Regions from separate parts of the Paenibacillus uliginis N3/975 genome, predicted to be linked through region 1. Evidence: riboswitches for the same ligand, from Rfam matches in the RefSeq annotation. Region 1 holds a riboswitch; each other region holds the start of a gene.
The links. A riboswitch is a leader RNA that binds a small molecule or an ion and turns the genes downstream of it on or off. The one in region 1 is predicted to bind cobalamin.

Region 1 (4,217 bases):
ACGAACGTACAGGTTGAAGCTTTGAGCCTGGTCAACGTGACGCTGACGGGCAGCAGCCATTTTGATGGACCAGTTCTGATCAATCAGGAAGGCCGTTTTGTAATACCAGATCGTCTTCTCGGACAGATCGGGAGCTGGGTTGGCAATTTTATACGTTGTTTTCTCTTCATAAGAGAGAAGCTCATACAGCGGATCAATACTGGCAGTTGAGCCGGCAATAATCGAAGTGGAGCCGTTCGGCGCGATGGCAAAGAGCCATGCGTTGCGGACACCGCTTTGCTGTACTTCCTGCTGCAGCTCGCGCCACTGCTCGGTCGTTACATACTTGCCTTCATGCTCGCCGTCGGTGTAACCGCGGTACGTAAAGTACTCGCCGCTCTCCCAGTCGGAGCCTTTGAACTTCGGATAATGCCCTTTTTCCTTAGCCAGCTCCATGCTGGATTTAACGAGCAGGTAGTTAATTTTTTCATACAGATTGTCATTATATGCAACCGCCTCATCGGATTCCCAGCGGATGCCTTCCAGGGCCAGCAGGTGATGCAGACCGAAGGTTCCAAGGCCGACAGCGCGATATTGGCTATTCGTGTATTGTGCTTGCAGCACTTCGATGTTGTTGATGTCAATGACGTTATCTAGCATACGCACCTGGATCGGTACAAGACGCTCCAGTACACCAGCTGGGACTGCACGTGCCAGATGAATGGAATTCAGGTTGCAGACAACAAAGTCGCCAGGAACTTTGGAGATGACAATGCGGGTCTGTCCATCTTTGGTTACGAGCTCTTCATGTTCAATAACTGTAGCCGATTGGTTCTGCATAATTTCAGTACACAGGTTGGAAGAGTAGACCATACCGTGTGCAGAGTTCGGGTTGGCACGGTTTACGGTGTCACGGTAGAACATGTACGGTGTTCCGGTTTCCAGTTGCGATTTCATGACACGTTTCATGATATCGATCGCTTGAACCGTAATGCGGGAGAGCAGCGGATGTGCTACGGCTTCTGCATATTTTTCACGGAACATTCCTTGACCAAGCTTCTCATCGTAGAAGTCTTCCAGACCAAGCGGGCGGCCGTTCTCGTCTTTCCAGCCCATCACTTTCTTCACTTCGTGAGGACAGAAGAGGCTCCACTCATCACGGGCTTCTACAGCCTCCATGAACAGGTCAGGCAAGCATACGCCGTGGAACACGTCATGTGCTCTCATGCGCTCGTCACCGTTGTTCAGCTTCAGGTCCAGAAAAGCGAGAATGTCTTTATGGAAGACATCCAGGTAAACGGCGATGGCGCCTTTGCGTGTGCCGAGCTGATCTACACTAACTGCTGTGTTGTTCAGCTGGCGGATCCAAGGGATAACGCCGGAGCTGGTGTTCTTGTGTCCACGGATGTCGGAGCCACGGGCACGGACTTTGCCGAGGTAAACGCCGATACCGCCGCCCATTTTGCTGAGACGTGCTATGTCGGTGTTGGAGTCGAAAATTCCTTCGAGCGAGTCATCTACCGTGTCGATAAAGCAGCTGGACAGCTGGCCGGCTACCTTTTTACCAGCATTGGACATCGTCGGCGTTGCAGCCGTCATGTAGATGTTGCTCATCGCCCAGTAGGCTTCTTTTACAAGCTCCATACGTTTCTCAGCTGGCTCTTTGTGCATGAGGTACATCGCGATGACCATGTAACGCTCCTGTGGAAGCTCCATCACTCGGCCGTCAAAGTCGGTTGCTAGGTAACGCTCTGCCAGCGTCAGTAGTCCGATGTAATCGAACAGCAGGTCACGGGTATAATCAATCGTTTCTCCGAGCTCTTCAATCTGTGCTTTGGTGTAGCATTCCAGAAGTTCTTCACGGTAAATTCCTTTTTGTACTAGCTCTGTAATGAGGGGGAAGAAGGCGCCGTAAGGCTCTTCCGGATAAGCTTTGTAACGGCGGTGGTTGGCCGCTTTTTTATATAGGGAAGTTAAAAGTGAACGTGCTGCCGCGAACTTCCAGTTCGGTTCCTCTTTGGTAACAAGCTCAAGAGCCGACATCGTGAATGCGCTGCTAATCTCATCGCCGGTCACTTTGTCGCCACGAAGTTTGGAATGAACACCGCGAAGCAATTGTTCCTTGCTCAGCATATCCAGTTCGTTCAAAATTCGGTCGGCATAAACAGAGAGACGGTTTTCATCAAAAGCAAGTTGACGGTTGTTCGGTTTAATTACGAGTTGGGGCATAGGTAATTCCTCGCTTTCTCGGGAAAAATGGGAAAAAGAACATTAAAAAAACATTTTCCAAACCTTGGGGAGGTTGAAAATGTTCGTGTGCGCTGTGAATAAATATGTGCATACTAGCTTAAGCCGCTATTTTTAGGGCTTGCTGTTATGTACAGACGCAAAAGAGTGAACACTTTCCTAATTTCCCGTAGGATAGATGTCGTGCTGTATACAGGCAGGTCTCCTGACTTGGGGTATAGAGTTCGGCGCCTTCCCAAAGGCCTAACATGTTAGCCTTCAGTGGCATAAAGCCGAATTCATATCAAAATCGCAAAAATGCGCTCTGAATCCCTATACAGTGGCGGGACCGTGATGGATTTGCACCATGCTTCCCTATTAAGTCTGACGGCTATATGGGACGCCAGACACCTGTACACACTATATTTGGTTGATGTTATTAAATTTAACCCAATATATTGTGTTTGTAAACTGTTGTCTTAAAATTTGACGCAAGTTGAATTATAGCAAATGACCGAAAAATCCGCCAATTCGCAAACCGCCAAAAGAGAGTGAGATTTCGCACATTTCTTCGAATTACGACCTTTTATACGGTGATACACGCTTTATGAATTAGCTGAGAACACTCGCGATTTTAATCGTGAGATGAATTGGCTTCGGACAAGGCGTGTCTTTTGACATGTTAATTGTCCGAATATGTTAAATTGTAAATTAGAAAAGACACTGATAGTTGGTACAAAAACTATCTTGACGTATGTTATCCTATATTTGGGATTCTCAATGTATTAAGGGGGAGCAACAAGACTGTTTTTTAAAGAGTTCCCACAGCTAAAAAAGAAACTGTGGGGAGTTCGTCTTTGGAACCCTTCTTACTTTGTGGTAACTATTAACAAACATACAGAAGCACAGAACAACAGTACATTCAAAATCACTAAGTGAGGTGAGAACAGTGATTGTAAACAAAGCATATAAATTTCTCATCTATCCAAATAAGGAACAAGAAATTTTAATTGCTAAAACAATCGGCTGTTCTCGTTTCGTATTCAATCGTTTTTTGACACAATGGTGTGACGCATACAACGAAACAGGTAAAGGATTAAACTACAATTCGTGTTCAGCTAAACTTACAAACCTGAAAAAAGAATTCGTATGGTTAAAAGAAGTGGACAGTATTTCCTTGCAGTCATCGCTAAAGAATCTTGCGAATGCGTTTGATCGTTTCTTCAAAAGGCAAAATGATGCACCACGCTTCAAGTCTAAAAAGAACAAGGTCAATCCTACACAACCAAGCAAACGAATGGAAATATTGCTATAGTAGGCAACAAAATTAAATTACCTAAACTCGGTCTTGTTCGTTTTGCTAAAAGTCGTGAAGTGACTGGTCCTATTCTGAATGCTACCGTTAGACGTAATCCAAGCGGAAAATACTTTGTGTCCATTCTTGCTCAAACAGAAGTGCAACCATTAGAAAAAACAGCTTCTTCTGTTGGTGTTGATGTTGGATTAAAAACTTTAGCATCCCTTTCAGATGGAACACCATACGAAAATCCAAAATGGTATCGCAAACTTGAAGAACAATTAGCGAACGCGCAGCGTATCCTTTCCAGACGTATAAAAGGTGGTTCGAATTGGAACAAGCAACGTGTTAAGGTTGCAAAAATCCATGAAAGAATCTCTAATTCAAGAACAGACTACTTGCAGAAAATCACTACTGAAATCATCAAAAACCACGATGTAATTGGTATTGAAGATTTGCAAGTATCAAATATGCTGAAAAATCACAAGCTGGCTAAAGCAATTAGTGAAGTATCGTGGTCACAATTTAGAACAATGCTTGAGTACAAGGCAAAATGGTCAAGGATCTAAAACTTCGTGAGTGGGACTGCCCTAATTGTGGCGCACATCACGATAGAGATATTAACGCAGGACAAAACCTTAAAAATGAAGCTATAAGACTTCTAACCGTAGGGACTACGGGGATATATTTGAATGGGACTATAGGGGGGTAAAAT
Region 2 (4,217 bases), 1.8 Mb from region 1:
TACATTTCGCCACGAATAGTTCGCTTGATTACGCTGAAGTTTATGAAGAGCAATTCGCTCCTTCATCTCATCATCGAAAGCTTGAGCCGTAGCGACATATACGGCTTCGTGTGACTTCGACATACATAACCTCTCAGCAAAGCTGCTTTTCCCGCTTCTTGCCCCACCTGTGACGAGTATGATCATTTCGTCTGCTCCTTGGTTTCACCCGAGACACCCGCACTTTCGAAGGTTGCCATTTCGCTGACAATACGACACGCTGCATCCACAAGATGTAGACACAACACCCCACCTGTACCTTCACCAATACGAAGGTCTAATTCCAGTGCAGGACGAAGATTCAATTCATGTAATAGCTGCCGATGTCCCTGTTCATGAGAAACATGCGACACAATCATGTAATCAGCAGATGTTGGACAGATCGCTTTGGCAAGCAACGCCGCTGCGCTAGAAATAAATCCATCGATTATAACCGGACAACCGTTTACTGCTGATCCAAGAATTACACCTACTAAACCACCAATTTCAAGACCGCCGACCTTAGCTAGTACATCTATAGGATCAAGCGCGTCAGGAGCATTGACCTTCAACGCTTGTTCAACAACGGCAATCTTATGCTGTAGACGAGAATCGTCAATTCCTGTCCCTCTTCCAACCGCATCGCTGACCGGAATATTAGAGAGTGCACAGGTTACCGCTGAGCTTGCCGTCGTATTTCCAATCCCCATTTCGCCAGTAATAAATAGCTGGACGCCACGTCTGACAGCATCTTCAACTACCTTCACACCAACAAGAATAGACTGAATCGCTTCTTCATAAGTCATTGCAGGACCTTGTGCCATATTAGCTGTACCATACCGAATTTTTCGCGATAGGAGATCAGGATGGGACAACTCACTATTCACTCCGATATCCACACATACAACTTCTGCACCTGCTTGTCTGGCAAGAACGTTAACAGCTGCACCACCCGCAAGGAAATTATGAATCATTTGAGGTGTAACTTCTTGTGGAAAGGCACTTACGCCCTCTTCACATACACCATGATCGCCTGCCATAATAATAACTTCTCTACGGTCAAAAGAAGGCTGTACTACTCCAGTGATCCCTGCAAGCTGTATTGCCATTGCCTCCAATTTACCCAAGCTTCCCGGAGGGACAGTAAGGTTGCTTATATGTAACTTCGCAGCCTGAATCGCAGCTTGATCAAGACCACGAATTTCTCCGATACGTTCCATGATTCCTTGTCTCATATATCATTGCTCCTTTAATTGCTCTAAGTTGAATACTAACACCGAACGCTACTTATGGCTTCAACAGTTCAGGATAGATCGTATTTGCTATTTCTTTGAGACCTTCTGTCACACGTGGACCGGGACGACTAATCAGATTATCGTCTAATCCATAGACAGCATCATTTTTAACAGCCGTTATTTGATCCCAACCACTACGTGCTTTAATCATTTGGTCTAACGTTTTCTTTGTTTTGTCATCAATAACATTCTTTGAGAACAGAATCACATCGGGATTATCATTAATGATTTTCTCTTCACTGATTTCATACCATCCTGCTGTATCAGCAGCAACGTTAACTCCACCAGCTAGAGTGATTAATTCATCCATAAACTCACCACTACCTACCGTCCAACCAGGGGAAAACTCGATATATACTTTCTTTTTCTGTTCAGGTGTAAGTGATTTAACCGCTTCTGTGACTTCAGCCTGCTCCTGTTTCATTTTGTCTATAACCGCTTTTGCTTCTGCCTGATGGTCCGTAATTTGACCAAACAATTCAATATTTGCAATAACATCATCTACCGTTTTCGGATCTGTCTTGAAGATGGTGATACCTATATCACGCAGATGCTGTGCAGCTTCTGCACTCATGGAGATACCTGTTACTACGAGATCAGGTTGTGCCGCAATAATCGCTTCCTCGTTAGGATTGTACAAACCACCCATTTTTGGCTTGGTTGTTGCTGCTTTCGGATAATCATCATAGTCAGATACTCCGACTACCTGCTCATCTAAACCTATCGCAAACAACGATTCTGTCTCTGCAGGCGAGATGGATATAATCTTCTTTGGTGCCTCTTTAAATGTGAACGTCTCACCTGTAGAATCCTTTACAGTCAGAGGATACTCTGTTTTCTGTACACTTGCCTCATCAGCGGGTGGAGCCGATTGTTCTGTTGTTGCTGCCGGTGCTGGCTCTGTCACTTGTTTCGGTTCATTATTATTTCCGCAAGCTGCGAGCGCTAGTACCAGTATGATCGTTATAGCGCCCGTAGTCCAACTCTTCCACATTTGTTTCATTGTGATTTCTCTCCTCTATCTTCGTTTTCATGGTCTGCGAGATGCTCCCCTTGTTATTTCAATGAATGATCTCAACGATAGTCTGTGCAACAAAAAAAACCTGATCTTCTTTTACAAGAAAGAATCAGGGATTACGTCATACGGAGTTCATAGTAATTGCCATGAGTTCCGCGGCTATGTACCGGCTTAAAATCGCAGTACTTCCATAAGCCAAACGTAATCCTTTCCTCGAAGGACCGTCGTACTACTCATAAGGCAGGTCTCCTGACTCACAGGTTCGCTAATATCCTCACCTTCCCATTCTGCTTGTCGCAGAACAGTGGTAAATCGAGAATATCCCTGTTTACAGTGGCGGGACCGTGCCGGAATTTCACCGGCTTCCCCATTAACTAGGTAATAAAAGCACATATTTGCGCTTCTAATCTAGACCTCACAAGTTTTTTATATTCATTTAGATACAAGACTTACTTCTCAATTCAAAATTATAGGTTAGATAGGGACACCTTACAACCCCTTGCTCTAATGGCTCACTCACAAGTGTCCTATCCATTTGCCCTTATCACATGTCAACTTCAACGTTAACAAGCTCCCCGGATCTGCAGAGAAATCCCAGAACGTCGAATCTGGAATAGTCATAGTGGCTAGTTGTCTTATCACTCCTCCATGAGTCACCATTAGCACATGGTTATCCTTACCCTCTTCCTTCACCCAACAGGTCAGACTGTTCATAAAATCTGCCAGCCTCCCCTGAAAATGCTCCCAGGCTTCACCTCCTGGAGGAGTCACGGATTGAGGATTGTCCAGCCATTCCCGGTAGATACTATAATGCTTTAACTGATCGTATGTCTTCCCCTCCCAATCTCCAAAATCCATTTCTCGCAAACGGTTATCGAAGACCACGCTATCTGTTGAAGCAGAATAAATCCAATCGAGCGTTTCCCTACACCTCTTTAAGTCACTACAGAATATCTTATGAAACGTTCTTCCTTCAAGGGCATTTTTCACAGGCAAGAGCTCCGTCAATGATTCTTGGAGAATTCCTATATCTGTATGACCTAAATATCGTTTATCCTTATTCCACTGCGTTTTCCCATGACGAATACATACCAACTCTAACCCCATAATGTACCACCTATACTCCATATAGTAAGTATGCTCAGGAGCAGGAATAATAATGATGCAGCCAGCATCAATCTTACGGTTGACTGAATATCCCCTTTATCCATCGGACGGGAATATTCGCCCATATATGCACGAAAAGATACCACACCGTTATAGGCGTTCTCACCTCCGAGCCGAATCCCTAAAGCTCCAGCTACAGCTGATTCAGGAAATCCACTGTTGGGACTTGGATGGAGACGGGCATCGTGTCTTATGGTACGATAAGATTTTTTGTAATCCAGACGCATGATCCAACTGCTAACGACCAGTAATAAAGCTGTTATTCGTGCTGGAATGAAGTTAGCAATATCATCCAAACGGGCCGAAGCCCACCCCAGGTTAATATATTTATCATTCTTGTACCCAACCATAGAATCTAGGGTATTCACAGCCCGATAAGCCATTGCAAGTGGAGCTCCTCCAATAAGTGCGTAGAATAGCGGAGACACTATGGCATCAACAATATTTTCTGCGACCGTCTCAACCGTCCCACGAACAACCTCAGGCTCGTCTAAATGCGCTGTATCACGTCCAACAATCATCCCTAGTGCTTTCCGAGCAGCAGGTAAATCCCCACGGTTAAGATGATTGTACACTTCCATACCCGCATCCTTAAGCCCTTTCGTAGCAATGGTCGTAGCGATTAATATGACCTCCGCTCCCGTTGCAAGCCATGGATGAATCATATAAAGGCCTCTCAACAATGCCCAGGTTATAAGCAGCGAACCTCCCACGATAAT
Region 3 (4,217 bases), 450 kb from region 1:
GGAAAAGAAATTAATAATATCTATATGTTTATGATGGATACAGCAGAGCTTCCCTTTACGGTTGATAAGCTGATCTGGGCGCAAGGAGATGAAAGAAGCACCCCTGAGGTCGGGACCATCTGGATACCCACTTCGTTTTTTTATTCCAATGGAATTGAAGTAGGTGATAAGGTAAGTTTTAAAACAGGCAAGAGTACATTTGAGTTGAAGGTAGCAGCAGTTGTCGTAGATATGCCTTTTGGAGCTCCGTTCACAAGAAACGCCCGCATCTGGATGAACACGCAAGATTATAAAGATCAGTTTCAGTCATTGCAGGGAAAAGACATGTATATGATGGGACTTCGCTTTGACGATTACGATACCAATACACAGTATTGGGACCGCTTCGAGAAGCAGGCCGGTACGCAGTATCTTGAATATAAAATGGAATTCGAATCGATATCGTCATTTTATCTAATTATGAATAAAGTAATCGGCTTTGTTATGATTTTTCTCGGAGCTGTCATGCTGCTTGTGGCCTTATTCACAATTGGGTTCACGATTTCAGACGCGATATTGGCGAATTATCGAACGATTGGGGTATTGAAATCTTGTGGGCTATCTTCATTTCGAATCATTGGAACCTACATGTCTCAATATGCTTTTCTATCGATCATCGGGATTATTCCTGGGTTAGCTGCCAGTCAGTTTTTATCCAAAGTCATTGTAGAGAGCTCGCTGTCATCTTTGAAAACAAATCGTTCAGAGCTATCGATGCAGGGTAATTTCACGGCTCTAGCAGTCGGAATATGTGTATTTGCCCTGGTCATTCTATGTGTGTTGTTCTATGCCAATAAAGCCCGTTCCGTACAGCCTGTGCAAGCAATCCGGTATGGCATGTCTGAAATGGATAGCAGTAAATGGGCAAGACGTGTACGTTCGAATGGAAATCGTCCAGTTGGATTCGATCGACTTCCCATTATGTTCGTTATTGGTCTGCGTAATATGTTGAAGAATGTGAAAGGTTCTATTCTCATGTTTATTCTAACCGTGATTACATCAGCCGTTCTTGTATTCGGATTTGTGTTGTTATACAGCGTTTATTCCATTCAACGAACGGCGTCATCATGGGGATACGACAATTCACATATTGCAGTAGAAGTCTTTAATCAAGCAGCATTTTCACGTACTCAATTTGAAGAAGATATGCTGTCCGATCCAAGAATCAAAAATTTCGGGTGGTTTGGGAATGTTACGGGAGTGGTTCCTTCAGAACTATCCGATCGTTCCGGAGATTCGAACACCTCATCCATGAATGTCTATATCGGTGTTGCTGATGGTAACTATGATGATCTGGGGTATTCCACATTAAGAGGAGCCAATCCCCTTCACAAGAACGAAATCGCTATTGGTATCAACGTATCGAAGAAGCTTAACAAAGATATTGGTGATGTGATAACGGTGTACATCAATGGAAAACCGTATTCGCTCATCGTTACAGGAATTTATCAAGCGATCTCCAATATGTCCTATTCTGCAAGAATAACGATCGATGTGATTAAAGCAGATCATCTGGACTACAGCAATGCAGAAACATATTTTATCAACCTGCATGATAGCAGCCAGTCCGATCAGGTCGTAAGTGATATTAATGAGCAATATAAGGAAGCGCTCTCCGCATTAACTCAGAAAACGCTACTAGATTCCGTATTTAAAGAGGCTGTCGGCCTGCTTATCTTGCCAATGAGTATGATGGGATTGTTGTTTATTGTTGTCACTTGCATCATTATTTACATCACTTGTCGTATAAATATTAGAAAAGACAGCAAAACCTATGGCATTTACAAATCACTTGGCTTAACATCGAATAGGATTAGATTATCCGTAGCCCAAGGGATCGTTGCTTTATCCGTCATCGGCGCGCTACTAGGCATATACGTCGGAGTATACCTTCTGCCTATGTTGCTGGAAAATATATTAACATATTATGGGATTGTGGAAGTACCTCTAATTATGCATTGGGGCGGTATTATTGGAGTTGCAGTCGTAAGTATCATATCGGCAGGGGTTGGTTCTTGGCTGTCGTCCAGGGTAATCGCGAACACATCCCCTCGGATATTGGTGATTGAGTAAAAATATAACGAAGTCTAGGCCCTTCTCTATATAGAAGGGTCTTATTGCTTCATGTAGGCCGTTTTTTGTACTGTCTATGAGAAATTCCTTTGTGAAATATACCAATCTTTGTTAATATAAAAAAAAGTCTATCAAAATTAAATAGAAACAGCTTATATGGTGCTGATGCATAAAGTATGCGGCTTAATAGGGAAGGTCGATGAGAGTTCGACGCGGTCCCGCCACTGTAACGCAGAGCTGACAATCAAGGTAGTAGTCCACTGTTAACGATTTTAAACAGGAAGGACGATTGTCAAGCGATGAAGCGAAGCCAGGAGACCTGCCATGTAAGTGCTCTATATTTCTCACGAGGATGGGAGGGAGATGTTTATTTGTGCAGCTTGTTTACAGTTGCACGTTTGCTTGGTTATGCGAGACAGGCCTTAGAACATCTTTCTAATACGGAAAGATGTTTTTTTTATTCCATTTTGACGATGAGGAGAACGTTGACACCTATGAACAGATTGTTGAAGCAAAGTATATCTGCACTATTAAGCGTTGTGTTATTGCTTACTCTACTGAATCCACAAGTCGTGAGTGCGGCGAGTGGTCAAAGCAATACACAATTAGACAGCATGATTGAAAGTACAGTTAATTATTATAAAGAGTACTATGAGGAAGATCCTACAGCCACCATTGATTCCTGGTGGCAGCTTGTTGGCCTATGGGGCGCAGGTCAGGATTTGCAAGATGGAACGTGGAAACTGCCATCTTGGGAAACGAAAGCACCAAGACTTAAACCTGATGCCGTAAATTTAACTGATCATGTTCGGTATATTTTCGCACTGCTCGCCATGGGGAAAGACCCGGCTCACGCTTGGGAAACCGATCGAAACCTATGGGCGGAACTTGCTACCCATCAAAATCAAGAGACGGGCGGCATTGGCGGTGTAAATAAACATATTTGGGCGATGCTTGCTCTGGATGCCGGAGAGAAGCTCGGACAGAATGTAGGCTCATGGAATGCTGAGTCCAAGCAAAAAGCGCTGCAATACCTGCTCAAAGCGCAGTATGAAGACGGCGGCTTTGGTCTGTCTGCTTCAGGAGGAGAAAACAGCGATACAGATATTACAGGCATGGCGCTGCTTGCGCTGGGGCAATACAAGGGGCAGAGTGAAGTTGATGCTGCCATTGAACGGGCCAAGAATGTCTTAAAGGATCGCCAGCTAGAGAATGGTGGTTTTAATTCTACGGGCACTTGGGGCTCTGGAGATAATTCGAACAGCTTATCTACTTCGGTATCCGGTCTGGTTGCCGTAGGCGAAGACATGATGTCGCCCGCTTGGCAGATGAACGGGAATACCGTCGTTGATGCGTATGCAGGATTCCAATTGGATGACGGCTCGTTTAAATGGAAAGCAGAAGATACCGATAAAAACGGAATGTCGACTGAACAGGCTCTTATCGGTTTACTTGATATTCAGCATGGAAAGTCGGTATGGAAGCGAATTGCCGAAGGGAGTCTTCCACCGGATCGTCAGCCTGTGATATCGTCCACATCTTCCATTCAGCAAGGCACTGTAGATCCTTCGATTGAAATACAGCTTGTTGGCGATACGTTTTTATCCGAGGCAGTACAGGTTGACAGTTGGTCTGTAATTTCAGAGACTACTGGGCTGAACTTAAAATCGATATCGCTGCTTACGGATCAACAAGCGAAGCTTGTCTTCGAAGGTCAAGCGGCTCCAGGCTATATTTCCATTCAAGCGCTGGCAACAGCAACAGCAGGGAAAAAGACAAGTAATGAAGTTGTCATAAGTGTAAATGAAATTCCGGATCCAAACGGTGACCATACGATCGTCATTGACGAGAATGAAACCAATGTGAGTGTCGGGTCGGATCAGGATCCGCTGTCCTCAAGCAAAGTTACACTTGCATTTCCAAAGAACGAACTGCCGCATGTAACATCGGCAACAGACAGTACTTATTTGGAAGTTGACCCGAATACGAATGTCATTTCAGCATGGGATAACAAGCTTGAATTACCGCATCGCTTGAATACGAATTATGATCTTTTGCTTAACAAGATAAATGAAGTTTTGTCCTCTGCAGACAAAGAGATCAAG
Region 4 (4,217 bases), 1.9 Mb from region 1:
ATCTGCCTATTATAAATGGTTAAAGTGGAAGCCATCCCACAGGGAACTTGAAATTCTTTCGCTGGCAAAAGAAGTAAAGCTTCGTTATGACAAGCGGAAGGGAGTGCTTGGCTATCGCCAAATGCGCATCCAATTGAACCGCAAACTTAAAAAAAATTACAACAAAAAGCGTTATTATCGAATTATGCGTGCTCTTGGATTGAAATCGGTGATTCGCAAGAAACGACCGAACTACGTGAGAGCCTCTGAAATCCATGTAGCTGAAAATGTAATGAATCGTGAATTTCAAACAGATGCTCCTAATATGAAGTGGTGCACAGACGTAACAGAATTGAAGTATGGGAATGGTCGTAAAGCCTATCTAAGCGCTATCGTTGATATATACGATAACTCCATCGTTTCATGGGTGCTAAGCCACTCCAACAATAATAAACTCGTCATGGATACGGTGAAGAAAGCTTACGGGAGGAACCCGGGGGTGACTCCACTTCTCCATAGCGACAGAGGCTTCCAATATACCTCACATGAGTACAGTCGACTTCAGGTTAAGTACGGTTTTACTAAAAGTATGTCTCGTGTGAGCCGATGCCTGGATAACCAACCCATTGAACGATTTTGGGGTACATTGAAGGCAGAAAGCTTTTATCTGACGAAACACGAAACCTATGAAGACGTCCTCAAAGACGTGAGAAATTATATCCGCTACTACAACAATTACCGCTATACAGAGCGATTAAATGGCTTGTCTCCCAACGAGTATCGACGAGCTGCTTAACGATGAGAAAAGAAAATAAACCCTCAGCTCTGTTAACTTGAACTGAGGGAAATAATCTAACCATTTTTTGTTTTTTACACTGTCTACTTGACAGGGAGCACTTCAAATCCTCGGGTGACCTGTTTTTATTGAAAGATATCCCTGTTAGAATCGTGACGTCAGTACTGTTCCTCTATTCCTCTAAAAAAATCAGACCGATCAGGTCATCAAACTCTAGATTGCCGAAGTAATGCTTGACGTCAATGGATGAGAGGGCTTCTCTTACTTCATTATCCTCGTAACGTTTGCCACGAAGCGCATTTTCGATATCGGCGACATCGCCTACACCGAAGAAGTCGCCGTAAATTTTAATCTCACCGATATGCCCGTCTTTAATGTTCATACGGATGTCGATAATGCCGACCGGGAATTTTTTCGCGTGTTTCACATTGCTTTCTGGTGATAAGCCATAGTTCCAGTCCCAGTTTTGGTAACGTTCCTTGGAGATTTGATTGATCATTTCCCAGTCTTTTTCTTGAAGAACGTACTGTGGAACTTGATCTGGCTCCATTCCGAAGATCGAACGCAGAAGCTCTGCACGGAACTGTTCAATTGTCATATCTGTACCGAGCAGCTCCTTAATGTTGGCAACCCGGCTGCGCACTGATTTCGTGCTCTTTGATTTGAACTTCTCCGGGTTAGCTTTAAGTGAAGCCTGAACATTGTCTAGATCAAGGCCGAACATTAAAGTCCCGTGGCTGAACATACGTCCTCGTGTGGAGAACTGGGCGTTGCCGGAAATCTTTTTCTCTCCGACTTGAAGGTCATTCCGGCCGCTAAGCTCAGCCGGAACACCCATTTTTTGAAGGAAATCGATAACGGGTTGGGTGAACTTCAGGAAATTATGAAATGACTGGCCGTCGTCTTTTGTAATAAAGCTGAAATTGAGATTGCCGAGGTCATGGTATACAGCACCGCCTCCGGACAATCGCCGAACAACTTGTATATTGTTGTCACGGACAAACTCCTGATTGATCTCTTCAATCGTGTTCTGGTGTTTGCCGATGATAATCGACGGCTGATTAATGTAGAAGAGCAAATAGCTGTCTTCCATAGGTAAGTGCTTCAAAGCGTATTCTTCAATCGCTAGGTTAATGGAAGGATCATGGATTCCCTGATTATCGATAAAGAGCATATGTACGCCTCCGTATAGTTTCTTTTCTGGTATAAAGCTTCAGATCTATTGTAAACCAATGTCCGGCTTCAGGGCAAAGGGTGAGGGGCAATTCACAAGCGCATACGAATAAATACGTGAGATATCCATGATGGTTATACAGGCCAGAAATAAGGTCCACGGCAAGCGGGGAGCGGCTATTCAATTTTTCTCTGTGAAGTTTCAGGTTGTAAGCCGAGAGGATATTTCATATAATCGTCAAAAGAGAAGTAAGCTTGGCAAAAAAGAATATTCAATACTCGCGAGGTCCTGGAGAATAAGCAAAGCATATGTTTTGCTCCCGGGTTAAAAGGGAAGCCGGTGCAAGTCCGGCACGGTCCCGCCACTGTGAATCAGGGATATCCTCTATTACTGCCACTGGCCTATACAGGGCCGGGAAGGCGGAGGTGTCATTTCAACCTGTAAGTCAGGAGACCTGCCCGCGTAAATGATCTGACGGTCCTTCGAGGAAGGGATTACGTTTGGCGGACCTAATGTGGGTGAGGTGCTGTACTATAGCTAAACTCCTATTTATTGGATAAGGTTCATTGTTTCCGAAACGTAGCCCCTGATTCTTCTAAGGAGAAATCAGGGGCTTTTTTGTGGTTGGATGTAAGGATTTCCGTCAAAAATCAGGTTTATTGAGTACCTAAGGCAAGCCAGTGTTCTCAAACTAGAGTTAGGAGAGAAAATCGATGAAAAAAATAATGAAGTCATGGTCCGCCATGTTGGCGGTGCTGATGCTGGTCCTGTCGCTGGCGGCTTGTGGAGGAGAAACAGCTCCGAAGGAGGCGACACCAGCACCTGTACAGGAGGCTGAACAAGGTCAGAAACCGGAAGCACCTGTCGCTGAAAACGCCAAAACGGTGTATCCGTTAACTTTAAAGGATGCTACTGGCGAGGAAATGACATTTGATAAGGCTCCAGCAAAAGTTGTGTCGCTGTCTCCTTCCGAGACGGAAAAACTGTTCGCGCTTGGCCTGGATGAAGAAATTGTCGGCGTATCCGAAGTGGACGACTACCCGGAGGCAGCCAAATCCAAGCCGAAAATGGGCGGTTATGAAATGGATGTTGAGGCCATTGTCGCTTCAGGCGCGGATGTTATATTTACAGCAGCGATGAATGAACAGAACGTACAGAAGCTCCGCGACCTCGGAATCAAGCTGTTCGTGAACGACCCGAAGACGATTGCTGAAGTCATGGACAACATTAAGGTAGTTGGAAAGATTACGGACCGTCAGGCGGAAGCTCAAGGCATCATAGATCAAATGCAGAAGGATCTGGACCTTGTGAAGGAAGCGGTTAAATCCGTAAAAGATGAGGATGAGAAAAAAGTGTATGTTGAGTTCTCACCGGGTTGGACGGTAGGAAAGGGCACATATCTGGATGAGATGCTCAATATCAGCAATTCAGCCAACGTGTCTGGTGACAGCGAAGGCTGGTTTGAAATCAGTGAAGAGAAGATTATTGCAGCGAATCCGGATGTGATTCTGTACTCCAGCAATGTCGTGGAAGAATCCACCAAAAAAACTTTGGATCAAATCATTAAAGACCGCAGCGGCTGGGACCAAATCGAAGCTGTGAAAAACAATAAGCTGATTAAAATTGATGACAATCTGATCAGCCGCCCAGGACCTCGTGTAACTCAAGGATTGGTTGAAGTAGCGAAGGCGGTCTATCCGGAACTGATGACCCCATGAGTAAAAAACTTGCGGGTTATGGAACGGTGGGGCTCCTGCTTTTACTGCTGACGCTGATCGTCAGCCTCGGCATCGGTTCCGTCCATCTGCCCGTTAAGGAAATTGGAGCCATGCTTCTTCACCGGTTGCCCTGGATCGGGGACTCTATTGTTCCCAACTGGGAAGTAGCTTCCGAGCAGATCATCATGAAGGTACGACTTCCCCGTATACTGCTCGGTATGCTGGTTGGGGCATCCCTTGCGGTGGCCGGTGCTGCTTTTCAAGGGGTGCTTAGAAATCCGCTCGCCGATCCGTTTACGCTTGGTGTATCTTCCGGTGCATCACTTGGTGCTGCGTTTCTGATCTTCTACGGATTGCAGTATTCATTTGCAGGTGCCTGGACCTTACCGATCGTTGCATTTATGACCGGGACCATCACACTGTGGATCGTGCTGTTTCTCGCCCGGGATCACGGTAAAATACCGACTCATGCACTGATTTTGTCAGGTGTGGTTATGCAGTCCTTTTTAGGAGCGGTCGTTTCATTCTTGACGGTAATGTCACGAGACAC

Region 2: linked by a shared signal. The riboswitch ahead of B9N86_RS04660 (ABC transporter substrate-binding protein) and the one ahead of B9N86_RS26295 (ribonucleoside-diphosphate reductase subunit alpha) in region 1 are both predicted to bind cobalamin.
Region 3: linked by a shared signal. The riboswitch ahead of B9N86_RS24295 (S-layer homology domain-containing protein) and the one ahead of B9N86_RS26295 (ribonucleoside-diphosphate reductase subunit alpha) in region 1 are both predicted to bind cobalamin.
Region 4: linked by a shared signal. The riboswitch ahead of B9N86_RS05170 (ABC transporter substrate-binding protein) and the one ahead of B9N86_RS26295 (ribonucleoside-diphosphate reductase subunit alpha) in region 1 are both predicted to bind cobalamin.

The regions. Positions count from the first base shown of each region.
Region 1 is NZ_LT840184.1:5,634,349-5,638,565, reverse strand. It holds gene B9N86_RS26295 (ribonucleoside-diphosphate reductase subunit alpha) at 1-2,208, opposite strand, end outside; cobalamin riboswitch at 2,405-2,635, opposite strand; gene B9N86_RS31055 (transposase) at 3,010-3,144, shown strand; partial or broken gene tnpB (IS200/IS605 family element RNA-guided endonuclease TnpB) at 3,155-4,214, shown strand.
Region 2 is NZ_LT840184.1:990,772-994,988, reverse strand. It holds gene cobU (bifunctional adenosylcobinamide kinase/adenosylcobinamide-phosphate guanylyltransferase) at 1-186, opposite strand, end outside; gene cobT (nicotinate-nucleotide--dimethylbenzimidazole phosphoribosyltransferase) at 183-1,253, opposite strand; gene B9N86_RS04660 (ABC transporter substrate-binding protein) at 1,306-2,316, opposite strand; cobalamin riboswitch at 2,554-2,764, opposite strand; gene B9N86_RS04655 (histidine phosphatase family protein) at 2,848-3,438, opposite strand; gene cbiB (adenosylcobinamide-phosphate synthase CbiB) at 3,429-4,217, opposite strand, start outside.
Region 3 is NZ_LT840184.1:5,188,821-5,193,037, reverse strand. It holds gene B9N86_RS24300 (ABC transporter permease) at 1-2,112, shown strand, start outside; cobalamin riboswitch at 2,253-2,453, shown strand; gene B9N86_RS24295 (S-layer homology domain-containing protein) at 2,607-4,217, shown strand, end outside.
Region 4 is NZ_LT840184.1:1,100,910-1,105,126, forward strand. It holds gene B9N86_RS05160 (IS3 family transposase) at 1-775, shown strand, start outside; gene lplA (lipoate--protein ligase) at 948-1,949, opposite strand; cobalamin riboswitch at 2,215-2,425, shown strand; gene B9N86_RS05170 (ABC transporter substrate-binding protein) at 2,663-3,667, shown strand; gene B9N86_RS05175 (FecCD family ABC transporter permease) at 3,664-4,217, shown strand, end outside.